DNA from 2 places in the Capillibacterium thermochitinicola genome. Region 1 is predicted to be linked to the other one. Evidence: a T-box and tRNA genes for the amino acid it is inferred to sense, from the RefSeq annotation. Region 1 holds a T-box; the other holds one or more tRNA genes.
The links. A T-box is a leader RNA that pairs with one kind of tRNA and senses whether it is charged. The one in region 1 lies ahead of metG (methionine--tRNA ligase), so its partner is inferred to be a tRNA-Met.
Positions count from the first base shown of each region.

Region 2: it has a tRNA-Met gene. The T-box ahead of metG (methionine--tRNA ligase) is inferred to sense a tRNA for this amino acid. The anticodon was not compared.

Region 1 is NZ_JAAKDE010000001.1:85,270-95,614, forward strand. It holds gene G5B42_RS00390 (hypothetical protein) at 1-1,651, shown strand, start outside; gene G5B42_RS00395 (CBO0543 family protein) at 1,737-2,225, shown strand; gene rsmI (16S rRNA (cytidine(1402)-2'-O)-methyltransferase) at 2,261-3,154, shown strand; gene G5B42_RS00405 (AbrB/MazE/SpoVT family DNA-binding domain-containing protein) at 3,221-3,472, opposite strand; T-box leader at 3,648-3,892, shown strand; gene metG (methionine--tRNA ligase) at 3,951-5,891, shown strand; gene G5B42_RS00415 (TatD family hydrolase) at 5,888-6,658, shown strand; gene G5B42_RS00420 (TatD family nuclease-associated radical SAM protein) at 6,761-7,354, shown strand; gene G5B42_RS12040 (ubiquitin-like domain-containing protein) at 7,482-8,522, shown strand; gene G5B42_RS00430 (response regulator) at 8,645-9,583, shown strand; gene rsmA (16S rRNA (adenine(1518)-N(6)/adenine(1519)-N(6))-dimethyltransferase RsmA) at 9,814-10,345, shown strand, end outside.
Region 2 is NZ_JAAKDE010000019.1:22,463-32,807, reverse strand. It holds gene G5B42_RS09275 (HD-GYP domain-containing protein) at 1-943, opposite strand, end outside; gene rseP (RIP metalloprotease RseP) at 1,060-2,349, opposite strand; gene G5B42_RS09265 (hypothetical protein) at 2,671-3,165, opposite strand; gene G5B42_RS09260 (putative glycoside hydrolase) at 3,226-5,190, opposite strand; gene G5B42_RS09255 (PAS domain-containing sensor histidine kinase) at 5,322-7,679, opposite strand; tRNA gene G5B42_RS09250 (tRNA-Lys) at 7,886-7,961, opposite strand; tRNA gene G5B42_RS09245 (tRNA-Met) at 7,967-8,043, opposite strand; gene G5B42_RS09240 (S1 RNA-binding domain-containing protein) at 8,125-8,508, opposite strand; gene G5B42_RS09235 (Tex family protein) at 8,625-10,345, opposite strand, start outside.

The DNA of each region.
Region 1 (10,345 bases):
GGGTCAGTATGATCTCCAGTTTATGGACTATGAAGGCCAGTTTGTCGTCCATGAGGTGAATTATCTCGGTGGAAACCCCAACAGTAATGTGCTGACGGTAACCAGCCGGGTGTGGGACCTGCGGGATCACCAATTAAAAGGCGGAACGGACGCCTATCAGATGACCCGGGAGGACTACCGTCATTTTTCCCGCTCCCGGCAGCGCCCGGTCCTCTTCGGGCCGGAGGCCAAAAAGGAGCGGACCACCATGTGCTGGGGCAAGGCCTTAAACAAACTGGCGGAGATTCCTTCCGGGGTGCGGGCGATCCTGCCTTTACTGCCCGGGAACGCCAACCTGCTCGAGTGGGAGGTGGAGCAAGCCCTGGATGATGATATCGATGAAGAATATGTCTTTACATATCTGGTTCCGTCGGCCAGCAGTCCCAGCAAAATTATGATCCAGGCCGCCATGGCCGACTGGGATTTTGAACGTTGCCGTTACCGGTTGGTGCCGCTGCCCTTTCAAGCTTACGGCCGGGCGCGCGACCAGGAAGGGTACTTGTACAAATCGCTCTATATTTTACCGGGTAAGGGCCTGAACCATCTGGCGTTTTTAGGTAACGGCCTGGAACTGCCCTCCTTAAAACTGACCATCTTGAACAATAACGGCCTCTATATGGAGGAAGCCGCCGTTTTTAATGCCAATTGGCATCTGCAGTTACTCGAGAAATATGAGAACCGGACCCTTAGCTATCAGGTGATCACCGCCGATTTGGATAAGGGAACGGGACTACTGAAGACAAAGGTCTATTCGGCCTACCCGGAAGGGGCCTACCATGAATTCGGGGCTTTTGCGCCCGCCGGGGAAGAAGTACTGACGACCAGGGGTTATAAAGAACGTTATTACCATATTGAAGAACCGGTCTGGTCGGCCGGCGGCTATGAATACCTGCTCTTTCAGACCTTCCACGAGAAGGTTGATCCTTTTGCCAATCGTTTGCCCGACGCCAATTTTTCCGGACCACTGGTCGATTATATTTTTAAATACTTGACGCCTTTCCGGATCCACCACTGGGTGGTGCGGGATCTGGACCGCGACGGGAAAGAAGAGGCTTTACTGTTAATGCGGACCGATGACAACCTCTGGGGGTGGCCCGAATACCGGGTCGGCCTTTTGCGGCAAGAGAATGGGTGGTTACAACTGCAAGAGCTTGGTCCGGCCTTTTCCAACCTGGGGGACGGGGAACCGGCCAGTGGCGTTTACCTCGCCGATATTTTGGAGGGCCGGGAGACGGAGATCATCTTTCTCCACCGGGAGTACGATCTGAAAACGAGGAGCCGTAAATTGCGGCTGGAGATCTACGCCAAACAAGGGCCGGCTTGGAAACGTGCCCACGAGATGGATCTGGTCTATGACGACCTGCTGCTGAGTTCGATCAATGGTGAACTTTGGCTCTATGGATTTGCGCGGGAAGGACAGAATAATGAAGAAGGAACCGTTTACGGGTTTGAATGGCGGAACGGACGGTTTAATTACCAACAAAGAAGTAATGTTCCCCGTTTCAGTGCCTTTTTGAATACGCTTTCCGCGCGGCGGACCGACTTTTTGCGCCCCGAATACATGGTCTTTCCTCCGGTGGCGGAGCAGCCGGCAGGAACCGACCAACCATAACCGCCGGCAGTTTTCGGCAGGGGCGTTTCGGGGACTGGAGGACTGAAGCGGTGGAACCGGAGGGGGGATCCTTCTGGCTTACCGGTTGGTCGGAGTTGGTTTATGGTTTGTTTTTCTTCTCGTCGTCCCGCGGCGGGAGTGGCGTGACTTATACCCAACCATCGTTTTCACGGCTTTACTGGCGACCATTACCGACCTGCTGGGGGTCACTCTCGGCCAATGGGAATACATCGGGCCGACGACCGGCGGTTTAAGTCTCTGGTCTGATTTGGGTATTGCCCCCCCACAAGGGGGGTTTGCCGTTTATTTGTCGAGACGGTATCCCCGTTGGGCTTGGTTGAACTGGTTCGTTTGGATTGGGGCCAATGCCGTGGGCGAATGGCTCTTTGTGCAGTGGGGCCTCATCCGTTATCACCAGTGGAATACTTTAAAAGCCAGCCTTTTCTATATTCCCTTCTTTGCCCTGATCTTTCTTCAGGAGCGGTGGTGGCGTACGGAGCAGGCCGCCAGTAAGGCGGCCGAGTCGGCCGTTGGGTCCGGCCCAAAGAGGATTTTTACCGGCCGGCGTGATTAGCAGAAAGAAGACGGGTAGAATGGAGAAGAGGGTCGATGAACGAGGAATACAGGGCGAGCAATCAACCGCAAGGCGAACCGGTGGCCGGGTGTTTGTACTTGGTCACCACCCCCATCGGTAATCTGGAGGATTTAACCCCCCGGGCGGCCCGGATCTTGAAAGAAGTGGATTTAATCGCCGCCGAGGATACCCGGCAGACCAGGAAACTCCTGGCTCACCTTGGTATTCAGCAGCGGATCGTCAGTTATTACCGGGAGAAGGAACAGGAAAGGGCGGCGCTGCTGCTGGAGTACCTGAAAAACGGGGCGCAGATTGCAGTGGTCAGTGATGCGGGGACGCCGGGGCTCTCCGATCCCGGCGCTGTTTTGGTGGCAAAAGCAGTGGCGTCCGGCATTCAGGTCGTCCCGGTGCCCGGAGTTTCGGCTTGCCTGGCGGCGCTGGTGGCTTCCGGTCTGCCCACCCACCGGTTTGTCTTCGAAGGTTTTTTGCCCCGGAAGCCAAAGGAGAAAAAAGCCCGTCTGGCCGCCCTGGCCGGTGAAGAACGGACCATTGTCCTTTATGAAGCTCCCCATCGTTTAACCGAAACCCTCGAGCTTCTTGCCCGGCAGCTTGGCCCGGAGCGGCCGGTGGTGATTGCCCGGGAATTAACGAAGAAATTTGAAGAATTCTGGCGGGGAACGCTGGCGGAGGCGGTCCGGGTCTGGTCGGCCCGGGATGTAAGAGGCGAATTTACGCTGGTGTTGGCGGGCCGTTCGCCGGAAGCCGAGGAGGAGCCGGAGGCGGCCGACTATGAGTGTTTATACCAGGAAATACAACAACGCTGCCGCGCCGGGGAGAAAGCCTCCGCCGTGATTCGCGAGATTGCCCAGCGGGACAATCTGTCCCGAAGCGACCTTTATCAGTACTACCAAAAAAGAAAAGGGGATTAACTCCCCCTTGTTTTCCGAAACAGTGAAGCCAACATCTGAATCGAAAGGATTATGGAAAAGGACAGATTAAGAGACGACTTTCATGGCATCCAAACAATCCTGGCAGATGTTTTTTTCCTTGAAATTTCGGACATTATCGGCATTTCCGCAAAAGATACAGGCTGGTTCATATTTCTTGAGGATAATTCTTTCCCCGTCGACGTAAATCTCTAAAGCATCTTTCTCTTCGATGCGAAGGGTGCGACGTAATTCGATGGGAATAACAACCCGGCCCAACTCATCTACCTTACGGACAATTCCGGTGGATTTCATCATGATCTATTCCTCCTTTTCCGATAAGATTCGACAATCAACTACAAGCTAATTGTACCTTATTTTCCAAACTAAGTCAATGGTGGGAATAATTAATTTGGGAATTTTTATCATAACGGCTTAAAACTTGACAAACCGGTTGACAATGGGTATTAATATATTAATAAACACTGGATAGCCTTAAAAAGCAATGAAGGGTAGGAGTAGTCTTCCTGAAGCGTAGACAGCGAGCCGGGATGGTGGGAGCCGGCCGGGGACGGAGGGACGAAGATGGACCCGGAGCAGTACACTGAAAGGGGAGCAGTCCGCCAGTAGGTGTACCGGTGGCGCCCGTTAACGCGCAAGGCCAGGGCTGGACCCTGTCCGCCAAGTCTCTGTTTTACAGAGAGAATTGGGGTGGTACCGCGGGAAATCCTCGCCCCCAAAGCATTGTCCTTTGGGTGGAGAGGTTTTTTTATTACCAAATTTTAAGGAGGAGTTCGGTATGGGGAAATTCTATGTGACAACACCAATTTACTATCCCAGTGACAATTTACATATTGGTCATGCCTACACAACGGTGGTCGCCGATGCGTTGGCCCGTTACCACCGGCTGCTGGGGGAGGATGTTTATTTCCTTACCGGCACCGATGAGCACGGGCAAAAGATCCAGCGCCGGGCGGAGGCGGCGGGTAAAACGCCACAGGCGTTTGTTGACGAGATTGTCGACAATATTAAATCTTTATGGAAATTACTGAAAATTAGCAACGATGATTTTATCCGGACAACCGAGCCCCGCCACACCGAAAAAGTGCAGCGCATCTTCCAACGGTTGTACGATCAAGGGGATATTTACAAAAGTGAGTACGAAGGCCTCTACTGTACACCGTGCGAAGCCTTTTGGCTGGAACGCCAGCTGGTGGACGGGAAATGTCCGGATTGCGGGCGCGAAGTGGAAAAAGTCCGTGAGGAAAGCTACTTTTTCCGCTTGTCAAAATATGCGGACCGCCTGATGGCCCACATTGAAGCGAATCCCGATTTCATCCAGCCGGTTTCGCGGAAAAACGAGATGATCAACAATTTTTTGCGGCCGGGCCTGGAAGATCTTTGTGTTTCGCGGACGACTTTTTCGTGGGGGATTCCCGTCCCCTTTGACCAAAAGCATGTGATCTACGTTTGGCTTGACGCCTTGACCAATTATATTACGGCTTTAGGTTACCCTGACGAGGCGGGGAAAGGCGGCCTTTTTGACCGGTTCTGGCCGGCCGACCTGCACCTGGTCGGGAAAGAGATTGTCCGCTTCCACACGATCATCTGGCCGATCATCTTGATGGCGTTGGGCTTGCCTTTACCGAAGCAGGTTTTTGGCCACGGCTGGCTGGTTTTGGACGGCGGGAAAATGTCCAAATCCAAGGGGAATGTGATCGATCCGGTGGTTTTGGTGGAGAAATACGGATTGGATGCGGTCCGGTATTTTCTTCTGCGGGAGGTGCCCTTTGGGGCGGACGGCGTCTATTCGGAAGAGGCGCTGGTCCTCCGGATTAATACAGATTTGGCTAACGACCTGGGGAATCTTTTGCACCGTACCCTCTCGATGGTGGAGAAGTTCGCCGGCGGAGTGGTTCCCGCGCCCGGGGGGTACGGACCATTGGAAGAAGCCTTGATCGCGGAGGCCAACCTGACTTTGGAAAAAGTCCAAAAACACATGGACAAACTGGAGGTCTCCGACGCTCTGGCCGCCATCTTTGCGCTGATTGGCCGGGCGAACAAGTATATTGACGAGGCGGCACCCTGGAGCTTGAATAAACAGGGTAACCGGGAGCGGCTGGGTACGGTCCTTTATACGATGGTCGAAGTGATCCGGTTGAGTGCGGTCCTGCTGACACCTTTCCTGGTGGAGACCCCGGCCCGGATCTTTGCCCAGTTGGGCCTGGATACGGACCCGACCGCCCAGGGGTTGGTGGCCGGAGGGAAATGGGGTCAGTACCCGGCCGGGACCAAAGTACGTAAAGGCGACCCGCTTTTCCCGCGGATCGAATGGGAAAAGGAGACCGGTGCGGAGAAGGAAAAACCGGCTCCCGCGCAACCGCAGGAAAAGGCGGCCCCGCCGGCGGCGGAACCGGAGCAGATTACCTATGAAGAGTTTGCCAAAATCCAATTGCGGGTGGCCAAGGTTCTGGCGGCGGAGAGGCTGGAAGGCACCGATAAACTGCTGCGTTTGCAGGTCCGGCTGGGGAGCGAAGAGCGGCAGATTGTGGCCGGGATCGCCAAGTATTACCAACCGGAGGAGTTGGTCGGTAAGGAGATTGTGGTCGTGGCCAACCTGAAACCGGCCAAACTGCGGGGGGTCCTCTCCCAGGGCATGCTCCTGGCGGCGAGTAATGGCGATCAGTTGGCCCTGGTTGTTCCCGAAAAGACGGTGGGGGACGGGGCGGAAGTCCGATGAGACTCTTCGACACCCACTGTCACTTGAACGACGAAGCTTATCAAGGCGATTTGACCGCCGTTTTAGAGCGGGCGCGCCGCGCGGGGGTAGCCCGGATGCTGGTGGTTGGGTACGACCTGCCCTCTTCCCGCCGGGCCTTGGCTTTGGCCGAGGCCGAAGAGGGGATTTACGCTGCGGTCGGGATTCATCCGCATGAGGCGGCGGCCGTCACCGCCGCCGACCTTGACCGTTTGGAAGAGATGATGGCCCACCCGAAAGTCGTTGCCCTTGGGGAAATCGGCCTTGATTACCATTATGAGAATTCACCCCGCCGGGCGCAACAGGAAGCTCTCCGGGCCCAGCTGGCCTTGGCGCGGAAGGCCGGAAAACCGGTGGTGATTCACGGGCGGGAAGCCCACGCCGATTTGGTGGCGGCCCTGAAAGCGGAGGGCGGCTGTTACCAGGGTGTAATGCATTGTTATTCCGGGAGCAAAGAAGCAGCCCGCGATTATTTAGAGATGAATCTCCATATCTCGGTGGCCGGGCCGGTGACTTTTAAGAATGCCCGGAAACTGCTGGAAGTGGTGCCGGCTCTGCCTCCGGATCGTTTGTTGATCGAAACCGATGCGCCCTATTTGGCCCCCCACCCCTGGCGGGGACGGCGGAACGAGCCGGCCTACCTGTTGGCGGTAGCCGAACGCGTTGCCGAGCTCTTGGGGATGACGGCGGAGGCGGTGGCGGATCTGACCTGGAACAACGGCGCGGCCTGTTTCGGGCTGACACCCTAAACAATTCAACGGAGAAGGAAACACCGTTTGGTTCCGGCGGATAAATGCGGGCAAAGACAAAATAGTAATGAGGAACGAGCGACTGATTGGGGAGGCACAGGGATGGGTAATATTTTTGCGTATTCAATCGAAGACCGTCTTTATCTAAATATCACCAACCGGTGTCCGAACCGTTGTGTTTTTTGTATTCGCCATAATGAGCGGGGGGTCGGGTACGACCTGTGGCTGGACCGGGAACCGTCGGTGGAGGAGGTCCTGGCGGCGGCCGGTGATGTCTCGGCCTACCGGGAAGTTGTTTTCTGTGGGTACGGCGAGCCTCTACTCCGGTGGGAGGTGGTGGTCGGGGTCGCCCGCGCCTTGAAAGAACGTTTCGGGGTACCGATCCGGATTAACACCAATGGTTTGGCCGAGGCGGTGCTGGGACAGCCGATCCTGCCCCATCTGGCCGGCTTGGTGGATGTCATTTCGATTAGTTTAAATGCGGCCGATGCGGCCATGTACGATCGTTTATGCCATTCCGAACTGGGGCCGGAGGCCTATCCGGCTTTGCTCCGTTTTATCCGGGACAGTAAGTTGTATATCCCGCGGGTCATCGTGTCGGTGGTAGCGATCCCGAATTTTGATCCGGAACCCGCCAGGCGGCTCGCCCGCGAGCTCGGGGTGGAACTGCGGATTCGCCCCTACCAAACCGAATAGCTGATTAATCTTTCCGCATATTTCCAGCAGGAGACGGTTGAACGCAGAAGGAATTGTTTAGAAACAGAACCAGCTTTGGGTTCTCCTTGGGCTGGGCTTTTTGTGCGACAAAAAGCCTTTGGGAGGAGTGATCATTTTGCAAGTGCGGAAGGTGTGGGCGCCCGGGTGGCGGTTGCCCTTGCGGTCCGGAACTTATTGGGTAAACATCCTGGCGGGACTGGCCTTTTTCCTTTTGCTGTTTTATGCGTGGCGGCTGCAGACGATCGCGGTGACCGTGGACGGTGTGCAGGTTAAGCTGACGACGACGGCACCGACGGTCGAGGCGGCGCTGGCCAAAGCCGGTGTGGTTGTCCGTTCCGGTGATGAGGTCTCCCCCGGTTTAGGGACAAGGGTGCGGGAAGGGATGACCATTACGATTCGGCGCGGAGTGGATTTCGTGATTGAGGCTGATGGACAAGCAATCGAGGTCCGGATGCCCCCGGTAACGGTGGCCGAGGCCCTCCAGCGGACCGGGATCAGCCTGGGGACGGCGGACCGTCTTTCTTTGCCCGCCGACGCCCAGGTCTGGGCAGGCCTACGTTTAAAGGTGACGCGGGTGACCACGGAGCGTGTGACCATTGAATCAAAGTTCACGCCGAAGGTGACCTATGTTAACGATGCGAATCTGGATAAGGGGAAACAGCGGGTTGTTAACCCCGGCGAACCCGGGATTCTGGCACGGGAGTACACGGTGGTTTATGAGGACGGGCAAGAGGTCTCCCGGCAGCTGGTCGGGGAACGGGTGGAAAAACCGGCGGTGCAGAAAGTGATTGCCCGGGGAACCCGCCCGGTGATCCGGACGGCGAACGTCGCCGGGGGAAAGACGATCCGTTATACTGATGTGTTCATCATGGAAGCAACGGCCTATGAACCGGGGCCTCAATCGTGCGGGATCTATGCCGACGGTTATACATACACGGGGAAAAAGGCAACTTACGGGATTGCGGCGGTTGACCCGAAGGTGATTCCGCTTGGGACCAAACTCTATATCGAAGGGTACGGGTTTGCCGCGGCTGAAGATATCGGAAGCGACATTAAAGGGAACCGGATCGATGTTTGTTATGATACCGTCCGCGAGGCGTTGCTGTGGGGGCGCAAGCGCGTGAAAGTTTATATTCTGGCTCCGTAAAGTGCCCGGATGATGAAAGTTGGGGAAAAAACCGGTTTTTTCCGGTTAAGGAAGAGGAATAGGTTGCCTTTCGTCGAACCATTGAATACGGAGGGAAAGCGAGGGGAAGGAGCGGTCTTTTGATGAATCTGGACAGGGTGTTGATAGCCGAGAGCGATCCGCACCTGGCTGAATTAATGGTGATTCGGCTTTCGAATGCCGGTTATCAGCTGGCCACGTGTACCCAGGGGAATGAGGTATTGACGAAGGCCCTTGATTTTAAACCGGGCGTGGTGATTGTCGACCAGTATTTGACGGATAAGGACGGATTGGAAGTCTGTTATGAATTGAGATTACATTCGGCCACCCGCAACATCGGGATTATCCTTTTGACGCAAGAGGAGATTAACCTGGCCGACCTGGTCGGGCTGGGGGTACGGATTGACACGCAGTTAATCAAGCCATTTAAACCCAAGGATATTTTGACGGAAGTAAATACCCTGATGGCCGAGCGACGGGCCACCACGAAGAACTCGCTGACCGGCTTTCCCGGCTGGGATGCCATACGGCGGGAGATCGCGGAACGAATAACGGCGGGCGTTGATTGCGATCTGCTCTTTATTGATATCAATAATTTCCGGATCTACAATCAATGCTACGGCTTCAGCGCCGGCGATGAGGCCCTGCGTTTATTGTGCCGGCTGCTCCTGGAAGTAACCGATGAACTGGATTCACCGGATATTTTTATTTCCCATATTCATGGCGATGATTTTGCGGTGATGCTGCCGGTGGGGACCGGCGAGCAGGTCGGGCGCGCTTTGATTGACCGTTTTGACCAGGAGGTTCTCCAGCTTTACCTGGAGGACGACCGGGAACGGGGCGGGATGTATCTGCAAAGGCCTGACGGCCGTCTTGAACAGTGGCCTTTGATGTCGCTGTCGGTCGCGCTGATCAACGGCATCATTGATAAATACCGGCATCCTTTGGAAACCAAGACCGTTGGGGAAGAGTTGCTCAAACGGCTGAAGGTAAGGCCCGGCAGTAATTTGTTGCGGGATCGGTCAAGCAATTCTCCGGCTTAAGGGGACCTGGCGGCGTTTTCGTGCTTAATTCCACTACTCCTTGTTACCCCCGCCGGGGTCACTTCATATGCTTGATTGATAAAACAGGGAAGGATGGTCCTTCCCTGTAGAAATAATAAATGAGGCATAATAAAAAACGGAAAGGGATTCCTCTTTACCAGGTAAGGTGGTAGAAAATTACGGAAGAGAAGCGACTGAATTTAACTTCTCCCCGCCAAGTCCAGCAGTTGATGGCCAAGTACCAGGTGGTGCCGAAAAAAGGATTAGGCCAAAATTTCTTGGCGGATGCCAATATTCTCCGTAAAATTGTAGACGCGGCGGAACTTACTGTCGCGGATGTGGTTTTGGAGATTGGGACCGGGGTTGGTGCCCTGACGACCGCTTTAGCCCAGGCGGCCGGGCGGGTAATTACGGTGGAGACCGACCGCACGCTCGCGCCGCTCCTGGCGGAAGTCCTGGCCGGGCGGGACAATGTGCAGCTGGTTTTTGGTGATATATTAAAGTATGACCCCGCCGCTTTACTGCCGTCGCCGGTGACCGCCCCGAAAGTGGTGGCGAATTTGCCCTATTATATAACCACCCCGATCATCTTCCACCTCCTCGAAGCCGGCGTCCCGTGGCAACGCCTGGTTTTTCTGGTGCAAAAGGAAGTGGCCGACCGGATGGTTTCGCCGCCCGGCAACAAGGTATACGGTGCCCTTTCGGTGATGATCCAGTCGTATTGCCATGTTGAGTTGGCCGGGGTCGTGCCGCCGACGGTCT
Region 2 (10,345 bases), on a different contig from region 1:
GCACCATTTTTGTGGTCGAAACCGCCACCACCACCCTTTGTTCCCCGCCGGTGAGCTGGACCACACTCCCCACCGGGTAGAGGGCCACCGCTTCGCGCAGAGCCCGCACAACTGCCGGATTATATTTGGCCGGACTCTCCGCCGTTAACTCCTTGAGCGCTTGGTCGTTCCAGAGGCGAACTTTATAAGTACGGTTGGAAACCATGGCATCAAATGAATCGGCCACCCCGACAATCTTTGACGCCAGGGGAATATCGACTCCGATCAGCCCAAGGGGGTACCCGGAACCGTCTTCCCGTTCGTGGTGCTGATAGGCTATGTTGGCAACTTTCAGCGAAAAACTTGCCCGGATCGTCTCAAACCCTCTGATCGTATGTTGTTTAATCTGGACCGTGTCGGTGGCCGAAAGGGCTTGAAGCTTCTTAATCGCCGTCTTAATGTAAGCTTTACCCAGATCGTGGAGGAAGGCCCCCAGGGCGATCTCCTTCAATTCTTCCCGGTTAAGCTTGAGCTGTCTTCCCATCAAAACGGAGATCACCGCTACATTGAGGGAGTGGTTATAAAGATAGTTGTCGGGGGTCTTTACATCGATAATATCAAAAACCCGGTCCTCCTGTTGCAACACATCCTTTAAAAGACCTTCGATGACGAAAGAGATTAGCGGCTCGTTAAGGGGTTTGTGTTCCACAACGCGAATGAGCGATTCGCGTAAAACCCGGATGGCTTCAACCCGAATCTTGTCGCTGAGGGGACCGGTGCAGTCCCAGTCCTCAGCGGGTGATTCATAAACATATAAATGGGTATATTCCATCCGCGCCAAACGATGCAGGTAGGCAGGGGTCAGTCTTGTCCCCTTATTCAGCAGGACGCGCCCGTCATTCCCAATGACCGCATGCGCCAGAAACATATCTTCCGTGATCTCTTTTAACGGCAGATATTTCATCTTCCCCTCCCTCCTGACACCGCCAAATTCAATCCAATAGAGATGAATTCTCTATCGGTAACCTTTTCCCTCTAATCGCCGTTGTTGCGAATTTGTTTACTAAAGGTAAACCGCAGTCAACCCCGGACCAGTTGGATGATGTCATTGAAAAGGACAAAGACGGCCAACACCATTAACAACGCAAAACCGACCATTGAGATACTGGCTTCCCGCTCCGGGGAAAGCGGTTTCCCCCTGACCGCCTCGAAGACATAGAGCAAGAGGCGGCCCCCATCCAGGGCGGGTAATGGCAAGAGGTTGGTCGCCCCGATGGCAATACTGATCAAAGCCGAAATATTCAGCAGGTTAAGCAGGATTAAAGACAGGGTCGGGCTGTAACTGACCGCCTCACTCATTATGCTGACGATCCGTACGGGTCCCGCCAATTCCGTCAGGGAAACTTTACCCGTCAACAACCAGCCGAAACTGTAAACCACGCTCCGGATTACGGCGTAAATATAAACGACGCCTTGTTTTAAGATCGTACCGCTTCCACCACGGAGGGTCTGGAAGGAAAACCCAGTGTCGAAATAGGTGGCGCCCTTCTCCAGACGGGGGGTAAGCCGCAAGGTCTCCTCCCGCCCCGCCCTTAAAACGGTTACGGTAATCGGTTGGTCCTGCTTCTCCTGGACCAACCGGCTGATCTCTTTTTTGGTCGATACGGGCTGTCCATCAAGGCGGATGATCCGGTCCCCCGGCAACAACCCGCTTTCCTCGGCCGGGGAACCGGGTACAATATACTGGACTAGGGTGGATTCTTCGCCGTAAGGTTCGACGGCCCCAAAACCTAGAACATAACGTTCCGCGGGAATAACATCCGGAACAAACAACACCTGCTTCTTTTCGTTCCCCCGTTGGAGCTGGATCACGCTGGGCTTCCCATTGTTAATTGCCATAAAAGAATATAAGTCGGAAGGTTGGTACACCCGCCGCCCGTCATACCGGAGAATCCGGTCTCCGGCCATCAGGCCGGCCTCGGCCGCCGGGGAGCCGGGCGGAACCGGCCCCAGAACCATTGAGCTGTACCCGATCACGGCAAAGACCACGCAGATAAAGACCAGGGCCCCAAGGAAATTCATGACCGGGCCACCGGCAACCACCGCCATTCTGACCGCCAATGGTTTCTTACTGAAAGAACGCTCACTGTCGGAAGCTTCCTCTTCCCCTTCGAGGAGCACATAAGCACCGACCGGGAAAAGCCGCAGGGAAAAGGTGGTCTCCCCCTTTTTGGTACTGAACAGCTTTGGTCCAAAAAAGAGCGAAAACTCCAAGACGCTAATCCCTGCCGCTTTTGCCACTAAATAATGGCCCAATTCATGCAAGATCACAATTAAATTCAAAGCCAAAATGGCGATTAAAATGTTCATCCCGATCCTCCTTTTCTACACCAGGACCAAAAGGCCTTCTTCCCGGCCCGCCTTGAACCCGTTTCCCAGCGCTCATTTCGCCGGCCTGAAACGTCATATCCCTTGGTTAAACGCAGAGGTTAATCTAAAGTTCCATCCTCCCGCCCACTACTCCCATTATGCTCGAAAAAAAGGGTCCTTAGCCAGGCCCCCTTTTTTGTCTTCGCTTACTTTAAACGACGCTCTTTCCCGACTTTTATTTCTTTGGAAACTTGAATACAACGCCCGGCCACTTACGGTCCAACATCGGACAAGCCTAGCGAACGAAGAAAATCCGGTGCTTTAGTAGTTCACACCCAAGCCGATCTGAAAACTGAAATTCTTCCCGTACTGGTCGGTTTCGGCCAACAACCCGCCCCGCAGATCCAGGTTGTCAGCCAAGGCGAGCACCATTCCCAGTTCCAAGACGGCGGCTAGCCGGTTACTGGCCAGAGAAAGGCTGAGGTCGCCGACGAACCCCATGTATTGATCGAGCGGCATGGCGATGTTGGCACCGATAAAGGGGGCCTGTTCAATCACCCCTAAAAGCAAGGCCAGGTTGGAATCGAATTCATACTTCGCCCCGACTTTAGTCGCGTCTTTTCTAATCGCCACGCATAAGCCGACTTCCGAAGTGATGCCGTACTCGGTGTCAAGTTGCAAACCCTTATCCCCAATAAACATTAAGGTGGTCTCGCCACCCCGTGCCTGGACCTCGGGCGAGTTCAGACCGAGGGCGACCTGGGGGATAAGCAACAGACTAACAACCAGTAAACCGACGAAAAAGGACTTTCTCATGGTTGTCTCCTCCTTCCTTTCTTTAGCGCGACTCCCTTCGCCGATTATATGCCAGATTCGTTAATCGAAAAGGATTTCCCTCTCTTCGCCATTCTGGTAAATTATGTCGGTTAAGGGTCTCTTTACCATATAATAATCGTTGGTGTTATTCCACAAGGTAAAACCGGAGGCGGGCGAAGCAAGCGTTCCCGTAACCTGTTTAAGCAAGTATTCGGTATAAACGGGCGCGGTCATCCTTAATTCCCGCCCGGTTAAGCGAAAGGCTTGAACATACGGACGGATAATGCTTTCTCCCCCCGTCAAAAACTGCGCCCGGAACGAACCTTCCCGGTAAATGAATTCGGCCCGTTCCAGATAATCACCGGGATAAAAGGAGGCGGGGAAATGGGACGGATAATACATGGGACAGATCACATCCACGTACTGGGCGAAGATGCGAATATTCTGCCCGGTTAATCCTTCCATCAGATACCAACAGTGGTAACCGTACAGGTCGGCACTGATTGGCACCTTAAGCCGCGTCCGGGCCAAGGCCAAAAATCCTTCCAAGGCGTCAACCCGCCGGGCCCCGGCCGGTTGGTACCGGTAGTAGCAACGGCTGAGGTCCCCGTCGGTGGGAAAACGGATGTAATCAAACTGAATCTCGTCCACGCCCAAGGCCTGCAGCTCTTCGGCGATGGCCAGGTTGTACTCCCAAACCTCACGGGCAAAGGGATCAACCCAGTGTTCCCTCTGGACATATGTGGTTTCACCGTCGGCCGTCCGCGTTGCCACCAGATTACGCCAGGGTCCACCCCCGTTGCGGTCCCAGACCGCGTAGCGGTGGTTGTCGTACCGGTACAGACGGCTGTCCTTAAAGACGACCAAACGGCCGATTAAATAGATCCCGTTTTCCTTCGCTTTTTTGATCAGCGTTTTGGCCTCGAACCTTTTTTGGACAGCCCCGATTTGGTGGGCCAAGGCGACTCCGGTGTCGTAGGTGATGTAGCCCATGTCATCTTTAAAGTCAACGACCATTGCGTTTAAGCCGTTTTCCTTTAAAAACCGGATGTGGTTGTCCAGCCGGCGGCCGGAAGCAAAATCGGAACGGACATAAATCCCGTATTTGCCGGCAGCCAAGGCCATTCGTTCATCCTTCGCCCGGTCGACCTCCGGTCTTACCGGCGCGGACGTTAACGAGACCAGTTCAAAAGCGGGCCAAGCGTAGATCTCTTGCCCATCATCATATGTAATCTGTAACCACCAGGATGAGCCGGGCGAAGGGGAATCGTCAGGCACCGCAGGGAGTGGCACCGGCCGGAACAACAGGTTCTTCACCAAACGGCGACGGGCATGTTCCGTCTCCAGTTCTTCCCAGATCTGCAAAGCCTTATTATAGAGATAGAGGCCATTACCAAAGCCGCAGGCCAAAACGAGCTTGTCGGGATTTTCAGGATGGTAGGCCAAAGCGGCAATCTCTTCCTCATATGGTGTCTGCTGAAGGAAACTTAACTCCCCGGACAGCTTGGTCCAGTGGCGTCCGAGGTTCGTTGTTTCATAAAAACCGGCAAATGAGGTTCCAACCATCATTCTTTCTTCATGTCCCGGCGCAAGCGCAACCGCCGTGATCACACTGCCGTTGTTAAAGGGAATGCGCCGCCAGGTTACACCATAGTCTTCGGAAAGAAAGATCTGAGTCGTGGTCGTCACGGCGACCCGCTCAGGCCGGACCGGATCCACCCCGATTGCGGTGAGCAGCGCCGGCTGTTCCCCCCCAGTCATCAGGCGGCCGGGGAGACCTTCGTTTCGGGCCTCCCAGGTTTTACCCGCATCAAACGAAACCAGAAAACCCGCCCGCGGGGAAAGGCCGTACCACAGCGTAGGTCCGGTTTCCACGATCCACTGGGGACCAACCTCCGCGGAAACCTCTTCCACCGCGGCCGCTTCCGTCCAGTCGCGACCGGTGGCTCCCTCCAGTACTCCCGGTCCCCAACCGGACTCCTCCCCGCCCGGTTCGGTGGCCGAAAGTGCCGGTACGACCAGCATCAAAATAATACTAAAAAAAAAAGCTCCAGTAAAAACAACGACTCTTCATCTTTTGGGAAACTCCTTTGCCAAATAATAATTGACGCAACGGTCGGCGCGGGCGACACCTTTGAAAACACTTTAGCCTGAGCTTACTTCTCATCCTGCGGGGCTACCACCGGCAGAGTGAAATAGAAAGTACTCCCCTGCCCCGGTGTACTCTCCACCCAAACCGCTCCGTTATGGGCTTCCACCAACTTTTTCACGATGTAGAGACCCAAGCCGATTCCTTCTTCCCCGCCGGCCGGCGCCCGGTAATACCGGTCAAAGATCCGGGGCAAGTCGTCCGGGCTAATCCCTTGGCCTTCATCCCGAATGGCGACCACCATCCGGGTCCCGTCCACCCAAAATTCAATCTCGACCGGGCGATCCGGCGGCGAATACTTTAAAGCATTAGATAAAAGATTGACCAGGATGCGTTCCAGACGATTGGGGTCGGCGACAACCGGCAATAAAGGTTCCTTCTTGACCAGGCGAATCCGCTTAACGGCGATGACGCCTTGCATCCGTAGTAAAAAATCGTTGATAAACCGGTCCAGGTCAAGACAGACCGTCTTCAGGACCAACTGCCCAGACTCGATCCGTGTCGAATCAACAAGATCGGCGATCATATTATTCATACGGAGGGCGGAAACAGCGATCGCCTGGGCACTGTTGGCGATTTTGGTTTCCTCCTTTGCAATTAACCCCAACAACTGGGCATGGGACAGGATGACCGCCAGCGGCGAACGGAGATCGTGGGAGACCATATGTAAATAATCCTCTCTAATCTGTTCCAAATTCCGCAATTCGGTAACATCCCGGATGGTCACCAGATTCATGAAAATCTGCCCCTGACGGTCTTTGACCGCATTCCCGCTGATCAAAAGGCTCCGTTCTGTTCCGTCCGCCCTTTTTAGCCGGTACTCTTCGTCAGTGAAGTATTGTCCCGCCCGCAGGCGCGTCGTCAACAGTTCGTCCGGAGCCAGCCGCGACCCGTCTTTCCGGAACAAAGCAGCCGGCGACAGGAGTTCCTCAATCGTTTCCGGCCACCCTTGAACACCAGTGATCGCCAACGCTACTTTATTGGCCATCAACAGACGGCCGTTGGGGGCGAGCACCAAAACCCCTTCCCCAATATTATCCAGGAGCACCTGCTTCTGCATGTCCTGCCTTTCGGCCTCGGTCCACGCCTTCTGCTCAATGGCCAGCATTTTCTCCCACTCTTGCTCCGCTTGTTTCGCGTGGGTAATGTCGCGAAAGACCACCACCCCAAGGGTAAGTTCGCCTTTCCGGTTGCGCACGGGTGTTCCGCTGAAATTCCCAATCCAAGTCCGATCTTGGCTTAAATCTTCAACGATCAGTTCTAGATCAAAGAATGCTCCCCCCCGGAGCGGCCGGGCAAACGGGCTAGCCTCCGGGGGCAAAGCGGTCCCTGAAAGCTCTTTGAACCGGTACCTCCGGTTGTACTCGGCAACCGGGCGCAGCGTCTCCTCGGTGGCGTTGAACCCCATCATTCTCATCCCCGCCGGGTTCATAAACACTACCTGGCAACGGGGATCAGTAATGACAATCCCTTCTTTTAAGCTGTTCACCACGGCCTCCAATTGGGCCAGGCCGCTTTCGGCAATCTTCTCCGCGTCTTCCTGCTGCTTTCTGGCTTTTACCTGTTCGGTCACATCAACGACGATAAATAAAAGGGCGGGGGCTTCGGCTTCGGTTAGCTCCAAACGGATAATGGTCAGACGCCAGTAAACTACGCCCCGCTGAAAACCGTCAATCCGAAATTCTGAAGCCACAAAGGGCTCCCCCGTCATCGTCACATAGTCACACGCCCGGACCAGTCCGTTCTCATGTACGCCCGGGATCGTCTCCATGAGGGTCCGCCCCAATGCCCCCTTGTTTCCCTCCATAAACCCCCGGTAAACCGAGTTCGCCCATTTCAGCCGCAGGGAGATACTGTCATACACGGCAATCCCCACCGGCAGATTATTAAGGACCGCTTCCGCCGAGAGAAGCTGCTCAATCCGGCGTTTTTGCAGTGCGTCGATCAAGCTTTGGCCGGTTTGCCCTTGGTCCTCTGTCTTTTGGCCTTCAGGCCGGGCGGGTAAGCCGAAACTCTCTTCCCACCCTGCCGAAACCAAAAGCAACCACCCGGCAAAGGGCTGGCCCGGAGGGAAAACCGGAAGAATCTTCAGTCTCTCCGTAACAAAGGGTTTCTTTCTCTCCTGCACCTGGGCGCAAAGACCACGCAGCTTCACAGCAAAACCGGGAATGAGCTGGTCGATGTCGACTCCATACCAATTCCGGACCGGTGTCGGACTCTGCCGGATAAAATGGTCGTTCACTTTTATTACTTTATAATCCGGTCCGAGCAAAACCATCCCGTCGCCTGCATAGGTGAAGATGTTTTCCAATAATTCGGGGACGGCCTTTTCCGGAAAGGACGATGGAGTAAAACGCTGTTCCATCTTAAAAATCCTCCCACTCTTTCCACGGAAAACTGCCTCGGGTCAGGTACACAGGAAAGATCTTTTCTGCTGAAGAGGGAGTATCTTATGTTAACTTAATACTTCTATCTTTTGCCTACTTTCCCCTGTTATTAATTATACCATTAAAAAGCCCTCAAACTAAACCAAAAAAACCGTCCTTTCCGGACGGTCTTTAACTTTTTTAGTGGTGCGCCATCAGGGACTCGAACCCCGGACCCGCTGATTAAGAGTCAGCTGCTCTACCAACTGAGCTAATGGCGCATATTTGGTGGCGGTGACTGGATTCGAACCAGTGACACTACGGGTATGAACCGTATGCTCTAACCAACTGAGCTACACCGCCAAATAACGACTGCATTCCTGATTATAATACAAATCAATTGGTTTATCAAGATCTTTTTTCCGCGACCGGTCAACTGACCAATTATTTCCCCCTAAAAAGGCTTAAACGCCCTCCTCCTCTTCCTCCGCGTTTTGAATCCATGCTTCTTCTCAAGTCGGATTGGCGTTCATCAGAATCCTTTAAAAACTTCGCCAGCTTATCTTCGAAAGACTGCTGGCTTTGTCGGCTAGGCTTCGGGTGGGCTTGACGGATCGAGAGACCAATCTTTCCGTCTTGCATTGATAAAATCTTCACTTTAACCTGGTCGTTCAGTTGAACAAAGTCTTTGATGTCCTTCACATAAACATCCGCGACTTCGGAAATATGGACCAATCCGGTCATCCCTGGCGAAAGCTCCACAAACGCGCCGAAATTAGTGATCCCGGTGACCTTCCCTTCTACAACCTGGCCCACCGCAAAAGACATATTCAGTTTTTTCCTCCCCTTTGATTTAGAGAATACTCTCCAAAGTAATATATACTATTATATCTCAGTTAAAAATGTGTTGTCAAGGTTGTACGGATAAGGATAGATCTTATCGCCTATTCGACTCCTTTCATGGAGAGGGCAATCCGCCTGCGCTCCGGATCAACATTTAAAATCCGCACTTTCACCGTTTGTCCAATGGCAACGACATCCAAGGGATGGCGCACATACCGCGTCGCCAACTCCGAGATGTGGGCAAGGCCATCCTCCTCAACACCGATGTCAATAAAAGCGCCAAAGTCAACCACATTCCGGACCACGCCGTTTAGGATCATACCCGGTTTTAAATCGTTCATCGATTTAACATCCCGGCGGAAGACCGGGCCCGGCAACTCTTCACGGGGGTCACGTCCCGGGCGGCAAAGCCCGTCAACAATATCCTTCAGGGTGGGCAGGCCGACGTTCAATTTTTCAGCCATCGCCGGCAAATCAAGGGCTTTTAACTTTTCCCGCAACGCGGCCAGCCGGGAGGGGTTCCTTAAATCCGCACTCCCGTAACCCACCGCGGCCAGAAGGGCTTCGGCCACATGGTACGACTCGGGATGAATCCCCGTATTCTCCAGGCTATATTCACCGTCCGGCAAACGCAGAAAACCGGCCGCTTGCGTATAAACGTGGTTGCCCAGTCTCTTCACCTTGAGAAGTTCTTCCCGCCGCCGGAACGGACCGTTTGCTTCGCGGTACGCCACGATAGCACGGGCCAGCGTCGGTCCGATACCCGCCACGTTTTGCAGCAGGAAAGCCGAAGCCGTATTGAGATCAACACCAACATAGTTTACACAAGACTCGACAACGCCTTTTAGCGTTTCACCGAGGCGGTTTTGGTCCACATCATGCTGGTATTCCCCCACCCCGAGAGCCTTCGGTTCAATCTTGACCAATTCGGCCAGGGGATCCTGTAAACGGCGGGCGATGGAGACGGCCCCCCGCATGGCCACATCATAATCGGGTAGTTCTTCCCGGGCAATTTTGGAAGCGGAATAAACGGAGGCGCCGGCTTCGCTGACGATGGTATAATAAACCGGGCGTTCGATCCCGGCCAAAGTCGCCGCCACCAGTTCCTCAGTCTCCCGCGCGGCGGTCCCGTTCCCGCTGGCCACCAAATCAACTTGGTGTTCCATGATTAGCGCCGTCAAGATTGATTTGGCCTCTTCCCACTGGCTTTGGGGCGGGTGAGGGTAAATCGTCGTCGCCGCCACCACCCGGCCGATCGGATCGACCACCACCACTTTGCAACCGGTCCGGAAACCGGGATCGATCCCCATCACTGTTTTACCGCGGACAGGCGGTTGCAACAACAACTGCCGCAAATTAAGGCCGAACACTTTAATCGCCTGCTCTTCGGCAGTTTCCGTTAAAGCGGCGCGGATCTCCCGCTCGATACTGGGAAAAAGCAACCGGTCGAAACTATCCTCGATGGTAGCAATCAGGTGAGGGGTGAATATACTGGCCCGGTTCTTCAGAACCAGCTCTTCCAGGCGGCGAAGAAGAGGAGCCTGGTCAATTTGGAGACTGACCTTTAAATGTCCTTCCTTTTCGCCCCGGTTCAAAGCCAGCACCCGGTGGGGCGGAATCCGCTTCACCGGTTCACTATACTGGTGATACTGGCGGTAGACCTGTGCCTCAGGTTCTTCCGTCTTCAACTCCGAGGCAATCAAGGCATGTTCCCACAGGTAATCCCGGATCATCCGCCGCCACTCCGCCTGGTCCGCGATCTGTTCGGCAATAATATCCAGCGCCCCGGCCAGGGCTTGCTGCGGTTCTTCCACGCCAAGCT